DNA from 3 places in the Kosakonia sp. SMBL-WEM22 genome. Region 1 is predicted to be linked to each of the others. Evidence: predicted binding sites of a transcription regulator. Region 1 holds the regulator's gene; each other region holds the start of a gene.

Region 1 (4,165 bases):
TCAGCGCCACCGGGCGTATCGGCCTCAACCCCAGCGGGCGGCAAAATTTCCTGCAGACCGATGCCTCTATTAACCACGGCAACTCTGGCGGCGCGCTGGTTAACTCGCTCGGCGAGTTAATGGGCATCAATACCCTGTCGTTTGATAAGAGCAACGATGGGGAGACGCCGGAGGGGATTGGTTTCGCCATTCCGTTCCAGCTGGCGACCAAAATTATGGATAAGCTTATCCGCGACGGGCGAGTGATCCGCGGCTATATCGGTATCGGCGGACGCGAGATTGCCCCACTGCACGCCCAGGGCACCGGTATCGATCCGATTCAGGGCATTGTGGTTAATGAAGTGTCGCCAGACGGCCCGGCCGCGCGCGCAGGTATTCAGGTCAATGACGTGATCACCTCCGTGAACGGCAAACCGGCGGTATCGGCGCTGGAGACCATGGACCAGGTGGCGGAGATCCGCCCGGGTTCAGAGATCCCGGTTGAAGTGATGCGTGACGATAAAAAGCTGACGCTGCACGTCACCATTCAGGAGTACCCGGCCACCAACTGACGGCCATAAAAAAACCGGAGCGCAGGCTCCGGTTTCTCATCTCAGCCGCGATTAGCGGTTAACGAAATCGACACCGAGATCGATATCTTTTTTCAGCGTATCCAGCATACCTTCCAGCGACTGCTGTTCAAACGCGCTGAGCTGGCCAATCGCCTTGCGCTCTTCTACGCCGTTTTTACCCAGCAGCAGCGGCTGCGAGAAGAAACGTGCATATTCGCCATCGCCTTCAACGTAGGCGCACTCAACGATACCGCTCTCGCCCTGCAAGGCGCGCACCAGCGACAGACCAAAACGTGCAGCCGCCTGGCCCATGGAGAGGGTTGCTGAACCGCCACCCGCCTTCGCTTCCACCACTTCGGTGCCCGCGTTCTGGATACGCTTGGTCAGGTCGGCCACTTCCTGCTCGCTGAAGGTAACGCCCGGGATCTGCGACAGCAGCGGCAGGATGGTCACACCAGAGTGCCCGCCAATCACCGGTACTTCGATCTCGGCAGGTTTCTTACCTTTCAGCTCAGCAACGAACGTGTTGGAGCGAATAATGTCCAGCGTGGTCACGCCAAACAGTTTGTTCTTGTCATAGACACCCGCTTTTTTCAGCACTTCAGCCGCAATCGCGACGGTGGTGTTGACCGGGTTAGTAATGATACCGATACAGGCTTTCGGCGCGGTTTTCGCTACCTGCGCCACCAGGTTTTTCACGATACCGGCGTTGACGTTAAACAGGTCGGAGCGATCCATACCGGGTTTACGCGCAACCCCTGCTGAGATCAGCACTACGTCAGCACCTTCCAGCGCAGGCGTCGCATCTTCACCGGAGAAGCCTTTGATGTTTACATCGGTCGGGATATGACTGAGGTCTACAGCGACACCGGGAGTGACAGGTGCGATGTCGTAGAGGGAGAGTTCTGAACCTGAAGGCAGTTGTGTTTTCAGTAGTAGGGCAAGCGCCTGGCCGATACCGCCGGCCGCGCCGAGGACTGCGACTTTCATCCTAAACTCCTTATTATGGTTAGCTAAATATATTGTTACTCCGCTGCGGCGACCTTAATTCACCCTGCTAATTATGACAACAAGTGCGCCAAAATAACGCGGCACAGCCCACTGTAGCGATTTTATAAAAGGGTTAAATATGACCGTCAGATCGGCAAGCTAAGTAACTAACTTAACGAGTTTATAATATAGCTGTAGAATTCACCAAAATAACATCATATTTATAACATTTAATTTACTTTTTACTCTTATTTGCGACGTAAGCCACATGCTGATGTCCTTAACGAAAGAATTTGCTAAACTTCGCGCCCTTCCCCATAACTTTTCAGCATATTTATCTGCAGAATGTTTGCATAAAAATTCATTAATATGCATAATAATGTTGTTTTCACGGCCATATTACGGGTGACTTATGCGAAGCTCGGCTAAACAAGAAGAATTAGTGAAGGCGTTTAAAGCGCTTTTAAAAGAAGAGAAATTCAGTTCCCAGGGTGAAATTGTTCAGGCCTTACAAGAAGAGGGCTTCGACAATATCAACCAGTCCAAAGTCTCACGCATGCTGACCAAGTTCGGCGCGGTACGTACGCGTAACGCGAAAATGGAGATGGTCTACTGCCTGCCGATTGAGATGGGCGTACCAACGACCTCCAGCCCACTGAAGAATCTGGTACTGGATATCGACTACAACGACGCGGTGGTAGTCATCCACACCAGCCCTGGCGCTGCACAGTTGATCGCACGCCTGCTCGACTCGCTGGGTAAAGCGGAAGGGATCCTCGGCACCATCGCTGGTGACGATACTATCTTCACCACGCCAGCCCGCGGCTTTACCGTTAAAGATCTCTACGAAGCGATCCTCGTTCTCTTCGAACAAGAGCTTTAACCGCGCATTCCCCTCGGTCCCCGCTGAGGGGGAATGTTCGGCATTTTTCCCCTTCCAGGCGACTTTCCACCTCATTTCATTTAACAAATAGTGCGATTTTTCGTTTCCTTCCCCTACTACAGCTGATAGCACCGCACAAAAAATCAAAGCAACCTATCCCGCTGATTTTATTAATCCTCGTTAACTAATTCTTCGCCATAAGCTAAATTTTTATGCTACTTGGTTATAAAAAAGGCCAAATGTTATACGCATTCGCCACAGTTATAATTAGCTTGGTATTAATTATTCGCGTTATTAGTGTATACTTGATTTCGTGATGGGGGTCACAAAACGAACCCCTTAAAAATTTAAAGAAAAGATTACGACGAGGTAAGCAGCATGAATATCAAATCATCTATCGCAACTATGGGTATCCTTTCAGCACTCTCATTTGGCGCCTTCGCCGCTGATATGATCAATGCAGACCAGGCGCAAGATCGTCAGTCTCTGGGTACCGTCTCCGTCGGCGCCATCGCCTCTTCACCAATGGACATGAACGCGCAGCTGAGCAAAAAAGCGGAACAGCAGGGTGCATCATCCTACCGCATCATTGAAGCGCACAGCGGTGACCGCTGGCACGCGACGGCTGAACTCTACAAATAAGTTGTACCCCTAACCCTATGAATTAATCGCTCAACGGCACCAGGCATAAGAAAAGATGTTTAACCCTTCTCGCCGTTGAGTCTCTCTTAAGGAGAAAACAGTATGAAACGCAATCTGATCATCGCATCTCTTGGCCTTGCTTCCCTGATCTCATTCGGCGCGAGCGCCGCAACTCTGGTAAACAGCGATCAGGCCAGCAACCTGCAACCCGTAGGTACCGTCTCTGTTTCACAGATCGCCGGTGTTCCGATGGATATCCGTCAGGAACTCTCCGCGAAAGCCGATCAGGCTGGCGCAAGCAGCTACCGCATTATTGAAGCCCGTACCGGTTCTCACACCCACGTGACGGCTGAACTGTACAAATAAACCCTCGTCGTCTGTCCGACGACTTGCCCCTGCCTCCCCTGGCAGGGGCTTTTTTTTATCTGCTTGCTTAGAAGGAGTAGTGCAGCTGCGCGTTGATAGCCTGCCCGGCATCAATGTTGCCAAACTTTGCGTGCGCAACATCAAGCTCAACGTGAAGGTTATCGCTCACCTGCCCATCAATGCTGGCATGGTAACGTAGACGCCCGTCACGTTCTGCTTTGACCCGAGTATCTCCTGTATCATCGTGAAGGATAATGTCGCCATCAGCCCATAGCTCTGTCTCATAATGCAGCCCCGCCCGCAGCGTAATCGCCCAATCACGATCGCAGAAGTGCGCCCCTGCAACGATCCCGGTACGCCCCACCCACGGGATTGCGCTCTTACGATGCAGAGCAAGAGAGAGGCCGCGATCGCGCCAGTGGAAAGTGGTGTCGGAGAGTTTGCCCAGCGCAACTTGCGCCTGCGGTTCAATATAAGCATGCGGAGTGAGCGAGTAGTGATAGCCCGTTTCAACGCCGCCTAACCAGCTGTTCATGCTGTAATCCCGTGCGTTGAGTCCGCTAAACGCCAGCCGATCGTGATGGTATGAGTGAATATATTTCACGGCGGCATCAAGATATAAACCAGACTTACTTAGCAAAGTGGCATAGTAGCCTGCACCGAAATCGCGACTGCTCCCCTGCACGCTCTCCCCACTCAACTGATGGGTGGCGTAGCTCATATAGACACCAGA
Region 2 (4,165 bases), 1.2 Mb from region 1:
TTGACATCGGTGGTGATCTCATCGACGCGCGGCAGCGGGTGCAGCACTTTCATATTGCTGCGTGCGCCCTCAAGGTCGGCGGCGCGCAGCACAAACTGCGCTTTGACGTTGGCATACTCCGACGGGTCGAGGCGCTCTTTCTGTACGCGCGTCATATAGAGAATATCGACCTCGGCCATCACCTCATCGATGCTGGCGTGCAGGCTCCAGGCGATCCCTTTTTCATCCAGCATATCGAGGATGTACTGCGGCATTGCCAGCGCGTCCGGGGCGATAAAGTAGAAGCGGTTGCCGTTGAATTTCGCCAGCGCCTGCGCCAGTGAGTGCACGGTACGGCCATATTTCAGATCCCCTACCATCGCGATATTGAGATTCTCCAGCCGACCCTGAGTCTCCTGAATGGTGAAGAGATCCAGCAGCGTCTGCGTCGGATGCTGATTCGCACCGTCGCCAGCGTTGAGGATCGGAATCCCACCGGAGAACTCCGTCGCCAGGCGCGCCGCGCCCTCCTGCGGGTGGCGCATCACAATCGCGTCCACATAGGTGCCAATCACCGAAATGGTGTCCGCCAGCGTTTCGCCCTTCTTGCCGAGCGAGGTGTTGCTGCTGTCGGAGAAGCCGACCACGCTTGCGCCTAAGCGGTGCATCGCGGTTTCAAAAGAGAGACGCGTGCGGGTGGAGGCTTCAAAGAAACAGCTGGCGATCACTTTATGCTTCAGCAGCTCCGGCTGCGGATTAGCTTTCAGGCTCGCCGCCGTATGGAGTACCCGTTCAAGTTCTTCGCGGCTGAGATCGTTTATGGAAATGATATGTTTCTGATATAGCGGATTAGCCATGGTTATCTCCTGACGACGGCGCAAAAAAAAGCCCCTCAAAAGAGGGGCTGGATATGGGGTAAGCCACAGGAGCGAAAAACGGCAGGCCGGCGCCTGTATTCAGACGCGGTAAGAGAGACTCTCGAACACACTGGACCATGCTTCCTCCCGGCAAATTGTCCCGGATTATACGCAGCTGTTTTCGCGGATCAAGCGTTTGATGCACACTTTACGCAGCGCAAACGGTTCTCTATGAATAGTAATGCGTTTTACGCGCCAGCGTTGAAACATGCGTTAACGCAAAAGTCAGGCAGATAGGGGTAGCGGGCGCGGGGGAATGCTCGTATAAATGGTGGAAATGAAACGCCGTTTTAATTGAGGGTTTAGCAATGATCGTTGGCAATATTCACAACCTACAACCCTGGCTGCCGGAAGAGCTGCGCCAGGCGATTGAGCATATCAAACAGCATGTCACCGCCGCGACGCCGGTTGGCAAACATGATATCGATGGTAACCGCCTCTTTTATCTCGTATCGGAAGATATGACGCAGCCCTTTGCCGAGCGCCGCGCCGAGTACCATGCGCGATATCTGGATATCCAGATTGTTTTAAAAGGCGAAGAGGGGATGACCTTCAGCACACAGCCTGCGGGCGCGCCGGATACCGACTGGCTGGCGGATAAAGATATCGCCTTTTTGCCGCAGGGCGAGCAGGAGAAAACCGTGGTGCTGAGCGCCGGGGATTTTGTCGTCTTTTATCCGGGCGAAGCGCATAAACCACTCTGCGCGGTCAACGCGCCCGCGCAGGTGCGCAAAGTGGTGGTTAAACTGCTGGTGGCCTGATTGCTCCCCCTCTCTGCGAGGAGAGGGGAAACGCCTTACTCGCTGAGCGTGGCGACCATTACCGCCTTGATGGTATGCATGCGGTTTTCCGCCTGATCAAACACCACGCTTGCTGACGATTCAAACACTTCATCTGTCACTTCCATGCCGCCGTGCAGGCCGAACTCCTGCGCCATCTGCTTGCCAAGCGCGGTTTGATCGTCGTGAAATGCTGGCAGACAGTGGAGAAACTTCACCTGCGGGTTACCGGTCAGCGACAACATTTTGCTGTTGACCTGGTAAGGACGCAGCAGGGCGATGCGCTCTGCCCACTTCTCTTTCGCTTCGCCCATCGACACCCAGACATCGGTGTAGATAAAGTCCGCATCTTTCACGCCGACGGCGACATCTTCGGTGAGCAGGATATTGCCGCCGTTCTTCACCGCCTGCGCCTGGCACTCTGCCACCAGGCTCGCCTCCGGCCAGCAGGCTTTCGGCGCCACAAGGCGTAGATCGAGACCGACCAGCGCGGCGGCTTCCAGCATCGAGTTGCCCATGTTGTTGCGCGCATCGCCTGCATAGACCAGCGTCATCTGGTTAAAGGCTTTGCCCGGCAGGTGCTCGCGCATGGTGAGCAGATCCGCCAGCAGCTGCGTGGGGTGAAACTCATCGGTTAAGCCGTTCCACACCGGCACGCCCGCGAAGCGCGCCAGGGTTTCAACAATCTCCTGGCCGTAGCCGCGATACTGAATGCCGTCATACATCCGGCCCAGTACGCGCGCGGTATCTTTAATTGACTCTTTATGCCCGATTTGACTACCGCTTGGGCCGAGGTAGGTGACGCGAGCGCCCTGATCGTAAGCGGCAACTTCGAAAGAGCATCGTGTGCGGGTAGAGTCTTTTTCGAAGATGAGCGCGATGTTTTTGCCGGTAAGTTTCTGGACTTCCTGGCCTTTTTTATTATCTGATTTGAGTTGCGCGGCAAGTTGCAGCAGAGCGTGGATTTCAGCAGGGGTAAAATCGAGCAGTTTCAGAAAATGTTTCTGGTAAAAAGGTGACATTTTTTCCTCACATGGCGAACGCCACTTATTGAATTAAAATTCAATCTATATGTATGAATATTCATTTGCAACCCTGATAGATAAATCTTTTCGGCGAAGAGTGGAGGCAACGGCGGCGGTGTGTGACAATAAGAGTATCTGCCACTTTGATGAGGAACGACCCATGGCAAACCCGGAACACCTGGAAGAGCAGCGCGAAGAGACGCGCCTGATTATTGAAGAGCTGCTGGAAGATGGCAGCGATCCTGATGCGCTCTACACCATTGAGCATCACCTGTCGGCAGATGATTTCGAAACGCTGGAAAAAGCGGCCGTTGAAGCCTTCAAACTCGGCTACGAAGTGACCGAGCCGGAAGAGCTGGAGCTGGAAGAGGGTGAAGTGGTGATCTGCTGTGACGTGCTGAGCGAAAGCGCGCTGAATGCCGATCTGATTGACGCGCAGGTTGAGCAGCTGATCAACCTGGCAGAGAAATTCGAAGTTGAGTACGACGGTTGGGGCACCTACTACGAAGACCCGAACGGCGAAGAGGGCGACGACGAAGACGACGAAGATTACGTTGACGAAGAAGATGACGGTGTCCGTCACTAAGTGAACGTTGCGGCAGCGCCATGCTGCCGCAAAGCAAGGAAATGCCATGGATTACCCGCAACTACTCGCCCCGGTTCGCGCTTTTCTGCACTGCCCAACACCCACCGCCTGGATAGAGAAAGCCCGTCAGCCCGAGATGCTGCCGCTGCTGCTCACCGATCATCTGGTCTGCGAACTGAAGGCCGCCCAAACCGCCATGCTGCTGGTGCGCCGTTACGTTGCCGATAAAACCGGTTCAGAAGCGCTGCTGGCCTGGCTGAAACCCTATGAAGAGTTTGCCTTCCGCGAAGGCCCCGAGCCGGATTTTGTCGCCCTGCATAAGCAGATCGGCAAAAGCGTGATGCCGCAGACCGATGATGCCTGGGGCCAGGCGCTGATCGACAGCATGGTGCTGCTGATCAAAGAGGAGCTGCACCACTTCTGGCAGGTGCGCGAAGCGATGCTCGCCCGCAACATTCCCTATGTCAAAATCACCGCCAGCCGCTATGCCAAAGGGATGCTGAAAGAGGTTCGCACTCATGAACCGCTGACATTGGTCGATAAATTAATTTGCGGTGCCTATATCGAAGCGCGCTCCTGCGAACGCTTCGCCGCGCTTGCGCCCTGTCTTGACGCGGATTTGCAAAAATTCTACCTGTCGCTCCTGCGATCCGAAGCGCGCCACTACCAGGATTACCTCGCGCTGGCGCAGCAGATTTCGGCCACCGATATTGCGCCGCGCGTGCGCCATTTCGGCGAAGTGGAAGCGGCGCTGATTAGCTCACCGGATACAGAGTTCCGTTTTCACAGCGGCGTACCGGCCTGATTTGAGATCAAAGGAAAATAATGAACTGGACACATATCCTGATGGCGGGCTACGCCGGGATGGCGATCGCGGTG
Region 3 (4,165 bases), 450 kb from region 1:
AGGCGGTAGTCAAAGCGCAAAGAGTCATTGAACTGTTTGAACCGTTGATCCGCTGCCTGAGTAAAACGCCCGCCCCAAAGTGCCATAATATGCTTCCCTCTTTATTATTCATTTTGCCGGATGGCGCTGCGCTTATCCGGCCTGCATAAGTGTGTCTGTGATTAAGCCAGAATACGCGTGCCGATTGGCGTGCCGTTAAACAGCGCCGGCAGTTGCTCGGCGTGACGCCAGGAGGCGATATCTACCGGACGACCCAGCGTGCGCGCTGCATCCAGCGCCGCATTTACTTTCACGATCATGCCATCGGTAATAATGCCCTGCGCAATCAGCTGCTCCGCTTTAGCCGCAGTCATCTCGGCAATGCGCTGGCCTTTACCATCAAGGATGCCGCTCACGTCGGAGAGCAGAATCAGATCCGCGCCAAGGGTCGATGCCAGCGCCGTTGCTGCCTGATCGGCGTTAACATTCATCAGTTTGCCTTTATCGGTCACGCCGATGGAACTGACAACCGGCAGGAAACCGCCCTCCAGTAAGGTGTTAATCAGCTTCGGCGAGCCCGGCTGCGCTAAACCGACATGACCAAGCTCTTCATCTAACTGAGTCACGCTGACGCTGTCGCCATCGCCGAGGAACAGACCAACCGAGGCGATATGGTGTTTCTTCGCCCACGCCAGCAGCGTTTTGTTGGCAGTGCCCGCCAGCGCGCCGGTAATAATGTCAATCTGATCGGCAGGCGTCACCCGCAGGCCATTCTTCTTCTTCACCGGCAGATTGAGCTGCTTCATTAACTCATCCACCACGCAGCCGCCGCCGTGAACGATCACCAGCGGGCGCTGATGGGCTTCGCGGTACTGCACAAGGGCGGTAAACAAACGCTCCAGCGCTTCTTCGCTATCCAGCAGTACGCCACCGAGCTTAATAATTAATGGATTCATCATCACGCCTGTTCGATTAGATAAGAGACTGGGTTTCAGCATAGCCGAAACGAATGTTGGCACACTGCATCGCCTGCCCCGCCGCGCCTTTCAGCAGGTTATCTTCCGTCGCGACCACGATCAGGTGCTCGCCCTGCACGGCAAAGCCGATATCGCAGAATGGCAGGCCGACCACGTTTTTCAGCGCCGGGACGCCTTTTTCATACAGACGCACCAGCGGTTTACCGTCGTAAGCCTGTTTGAACACGGCGGCGATTTGCGCATGGGTCACGCCCGGTTTTAAGCGGCAGGTAATCGTTTCCAGAATGCCGCGCGGGAAGCTTGCCAGGTGCGGCGTGAAGATCACATCTGTACCGAGGTGCGTGGCGATTTCCGGATGGTGGCGATGATTGAAGATGCCGTACGGCTGCAGGCTCACTTCACAGAAGCTGTTAGAGAGCGCGGCTTTGCGCCCTGCACCGCTAACGCCGCTGGTGGCATTGATCACCGGCCACTGATTGAGATCCAGCAGGCCCGCATCGATCAGCGGTTTTAAGGAGAGCTGCGCCGCCGTCGGGTAGCAACCCGGCACGGCAACCAACTGCGCCTCTTTAATCTTGTCATGGTTCCACTCCGCCAGGCCGTAAACCGCTTTTTCAAGCAGATCGGCATGCTGATGGGTAAAGCCATAGAAGGTTTCATAAAACGCGGGATCGTTGACGCGGAACGCGCCAGAGAGATCGAACACCACGCAGCCGGCCGCCAGGCAATCCGGTACCAAATCGTGGCTCACTTCATGCGCGGTTGCGAGAAACACCACATCCACACCGGTAAGAAAATCCTTGATATCGGCCATCGGCTGCAGCGGCAGATCGACAATGCCCTTCAGCTGCGGATGTAAATCGGAGAGACATTTTCCTGCATCATTACTTTGCGCAGAAACCGTCAAAGCGGTTATGTTCATATGAGGATGGCGATTTACATAGGACACAAGTTCTGCGCCGGCGTAACCGCTGGCACCCACAATTAATGTGTTCAACATCGGTGCGGTCTACCTTCTTACGTCATGTTCGGCTCTGGAAGGGTGCGTTCTCCCTCCCGCGTCGCTGAGCAAAGTCGCCTTACGGGTTCCCATACGCTCAACATTATTGTATTTTTATGCACATTTACTGCATGAATATTGATACTATCACGAACTCAGGTATGTCAACAATGAAAATGAATTTGCCGCCATTTATCGAGATCTACCGCGCCCTGATTGCCACGCCGTCGATCAGCGCAACGGAAGAAGCGCTCGATCAGAGTAATGCGTCTTTAATCAATCTGCTGGCAGGATGGTTTGGCGATCTTGGGTTCACTGTTGAAGTGCAGCCGGTGCCCGGCACACGTAACAAATTCAATATGCTTGCCAGCGTCGGCAGCGGCGCGGGCGGGCTGTTATTGACCGGCCATACGGACACCGTGCCGTTTGACGACGGGCGCTGGACACGCGATCCCTTCACCCTGACCGAGCACGACAACAAGCTCTACGGCCTCGGCACGGCTGACATGAAGGGCTTCTTCGCCTTTATTCTTGATGCCCTGCGTGACGTCGATGTGACAAGACTGAGCAAGCCGCTCTACATCCTCGCCACCGCCGATGAAGAGACCAGCATGGCGGGTGCGCGCTACTTCTCTGAGAATACGCAGCTGCGCCCGGATTGCGCGATTATCGGTGAGCCAACCTCACTGCAACCAGTACGTGCCCATAAAGGCCATATCTCCAACGCCATTCGCATTCTCGGCCAGTCCGGCCACTCCAGCGATCCGGCGCGCGGCGTCAACGCCATTGAGCTGATGCACGATGCTATCGGCCATATCCTGACCCTGCGCGACAACCTGAAAGAGCGTTATCACTACGAAGCGTTCACCGTTCCCTATCCGACGCTTAACCTGGGTCATATTCATGGTGGTGATGCGGCAAACCGTATCTGCGCCTGCTGTGAATTACATATGGATATTCGCCCGTTGCCGGGGATGACGCTTGACGATCTCAACGGCCTGCTGAATGAAGCGCTGGAGCCGGTCAGTTCCCGCTGGCCGGGGCGCCTGAATGTCTTTGAACTCCACCCGCCGATCCCCGGTTACGAATGCCCGCCCGATCATCAGCTGGTTGAAGTGGTGGAAAAACTGCTCGGCGTTGAAACGGAGGTGGTGAACTACTGCACCGAAGCGCCGTTTATTCAAACTCTCTGCCCGACGCTGGTACTGGGCCCTGGCTCAATCAACCAGGCGCACCAACCGGATGAATACCTGGAGACGCGCTTTATTAAGCCAACGCGCGAGCTTATTACCCAGGTTGTGCATCATTTCTGTTGGCATTAAGCGCGACAAAACAGATGAATATTCCCCTCTGCTGAGGGGATTTTTATGCGCCAAAATAGTGCATTTCATAAGCGAAACTTATCTGCCGTGAAGGGTGTTAACTTTCATAAATTCCCGTAATTTATTCGTTTGCTGAACCGATTTCGCCGCAATTGACGTAGTGAGTTTTACGTGGCTTTATAAAGGACGGTGTCTTATATCTGCTCAACGGCGGGTATAACAAAACAAAATGAGATGGGGTGTCTGGGGTAACATGAACGAACAATATTCCGCGTTGCGTAGTAATGTCAGTATGCTCGGCAAACTGCTGGGAGATACCATCAAGGATGCACTGGGCGAGAACATTCTCGACCGCGTCGAAACAATCCGTAAGCTGTCCAAATCTTCTCGCGCCGGCAACGAAACCGACCGCCAGGCACTGCTCACCACCTTGCAGAATCTCTCTAATGATGAGCTGCTGCCGGTGGCTCGCGCATTCAGCCAGTTTCTGAATCTGGCGAACACCGCCGAGCAGTACCACAGCATTTCAGCGAAAGGCGAAGCGGCCAGTAACCCGGAAGTAATTGCCCGCACCATCAGAAAGCTGAAAGACCAACCTCATCTCAATGAATCCACCATTATCAATGCGATTGAATCTCTGTCGCTGGAGCTGGTACTGACCGCCCATCCGACGGAGATTACACGCCGGACCTTGATCCACAAGATGGTGGAAGTGAACGCCTGTTTAAAACAGCTCGATAATAGCGATATCGCTGATTACGAGCGTCACCGGTTGATGCGCCGTCTGCGCCAGCTGATCGCCCAGTCCTGGCACACCGATGAGATCCGCCGCAATCGCCCAAGCCCGGTCGATGAAGCGAAGTGGGGCTTCGCAGTGGTGGAAAACA

The links. The regulator ArgR, encoded in region 1, controls arginine synthesis, uptake and breakdown. The targets are predictions, from matches to a motif close to ANTGAATAAAAATACANT.
Region 2: a site for ArgR is predicted at 2,725-2,742, ahead of argF (ornithine carbamoyltransferase). Genes of this name have one in related genera too.
Region 3: a site for ArgR is predicted at 2,062-2,079, ahead of argC (N-acetyl-gamma-glutamyl-phosphate reductase). Genes of this name have one in related genera too.

The regions. Positions count from the first base shown of each region.
Region 1 is NZ_CP051488.1:4,442,841-4,447,005, forward strand. Features, by position in the region: gene degS (outer membrane-stress sensor serine endopeptidase DegS) at 1-551, shown strand, start outside; gene mdh (malate dehydrogenase) at 603-1,541, opposite strand; gene argR (transcriptional regulator ArgR) at 1,954-2,424, shown strand; gene yhcN (peroxide/acid stress response protein YhcN) at 2,803-3,066, shown strand; gene yhcN (peroxide/acid stress response protein YhcN) at 3,169-3,432, shown strand; gene HF650_RS21355 (S6 family peptidase) at 3,500-4,165, opposite strand, start outside.
Region 2 is NZ_CP051488.1:619,289-623,453, forward strand. Features, by position in the region: gene pyrB (aspartate carbamoyltransferase) at 1-836, opposite strand, end outside; gene HF650_RS03050 (pyrBI operon leader peptide) at 829-975, opposite strand; gene HF650_RS03055 (YhcH/YjgK/YiaL family protein) at 1,205-1,657, shown strand; gene argF (ornithine carbamoyltransferase) at 1,693-2,697, opposite strand; gene rraB (ribonuclease E inhibitor RraB) at 2,861-3,286, shown strand; gene miaE (tRNA isopentenyl-2-thiomethyl-A-37 hydroxylase MiaE) at 3,333-4,091, shown strand; gene HF650_RS03075 (topoisomerase II) at 4,112-4,165, shown strand, end outside.
Region 3 is NZ_CP051488.1:4,895,695-4,899,859, forward strand. Features, by position in the region: gene argH (argininosuccinate lyase) at 1-86, opposite strand, end outside; gene argB (acetylglutamate kinase) at 162-938, opposite strand; gene argC (N-acetyl-gamma-glutamyl-phosphate reductase) at 952-1,956, opposite strand; gene argE (acetylornithine deacetylase) at 2,127-3,278, shown strand; gene ppc (phosphoenolpyruvate carboxylase) at 3,532-4,165, shown strand, end outside.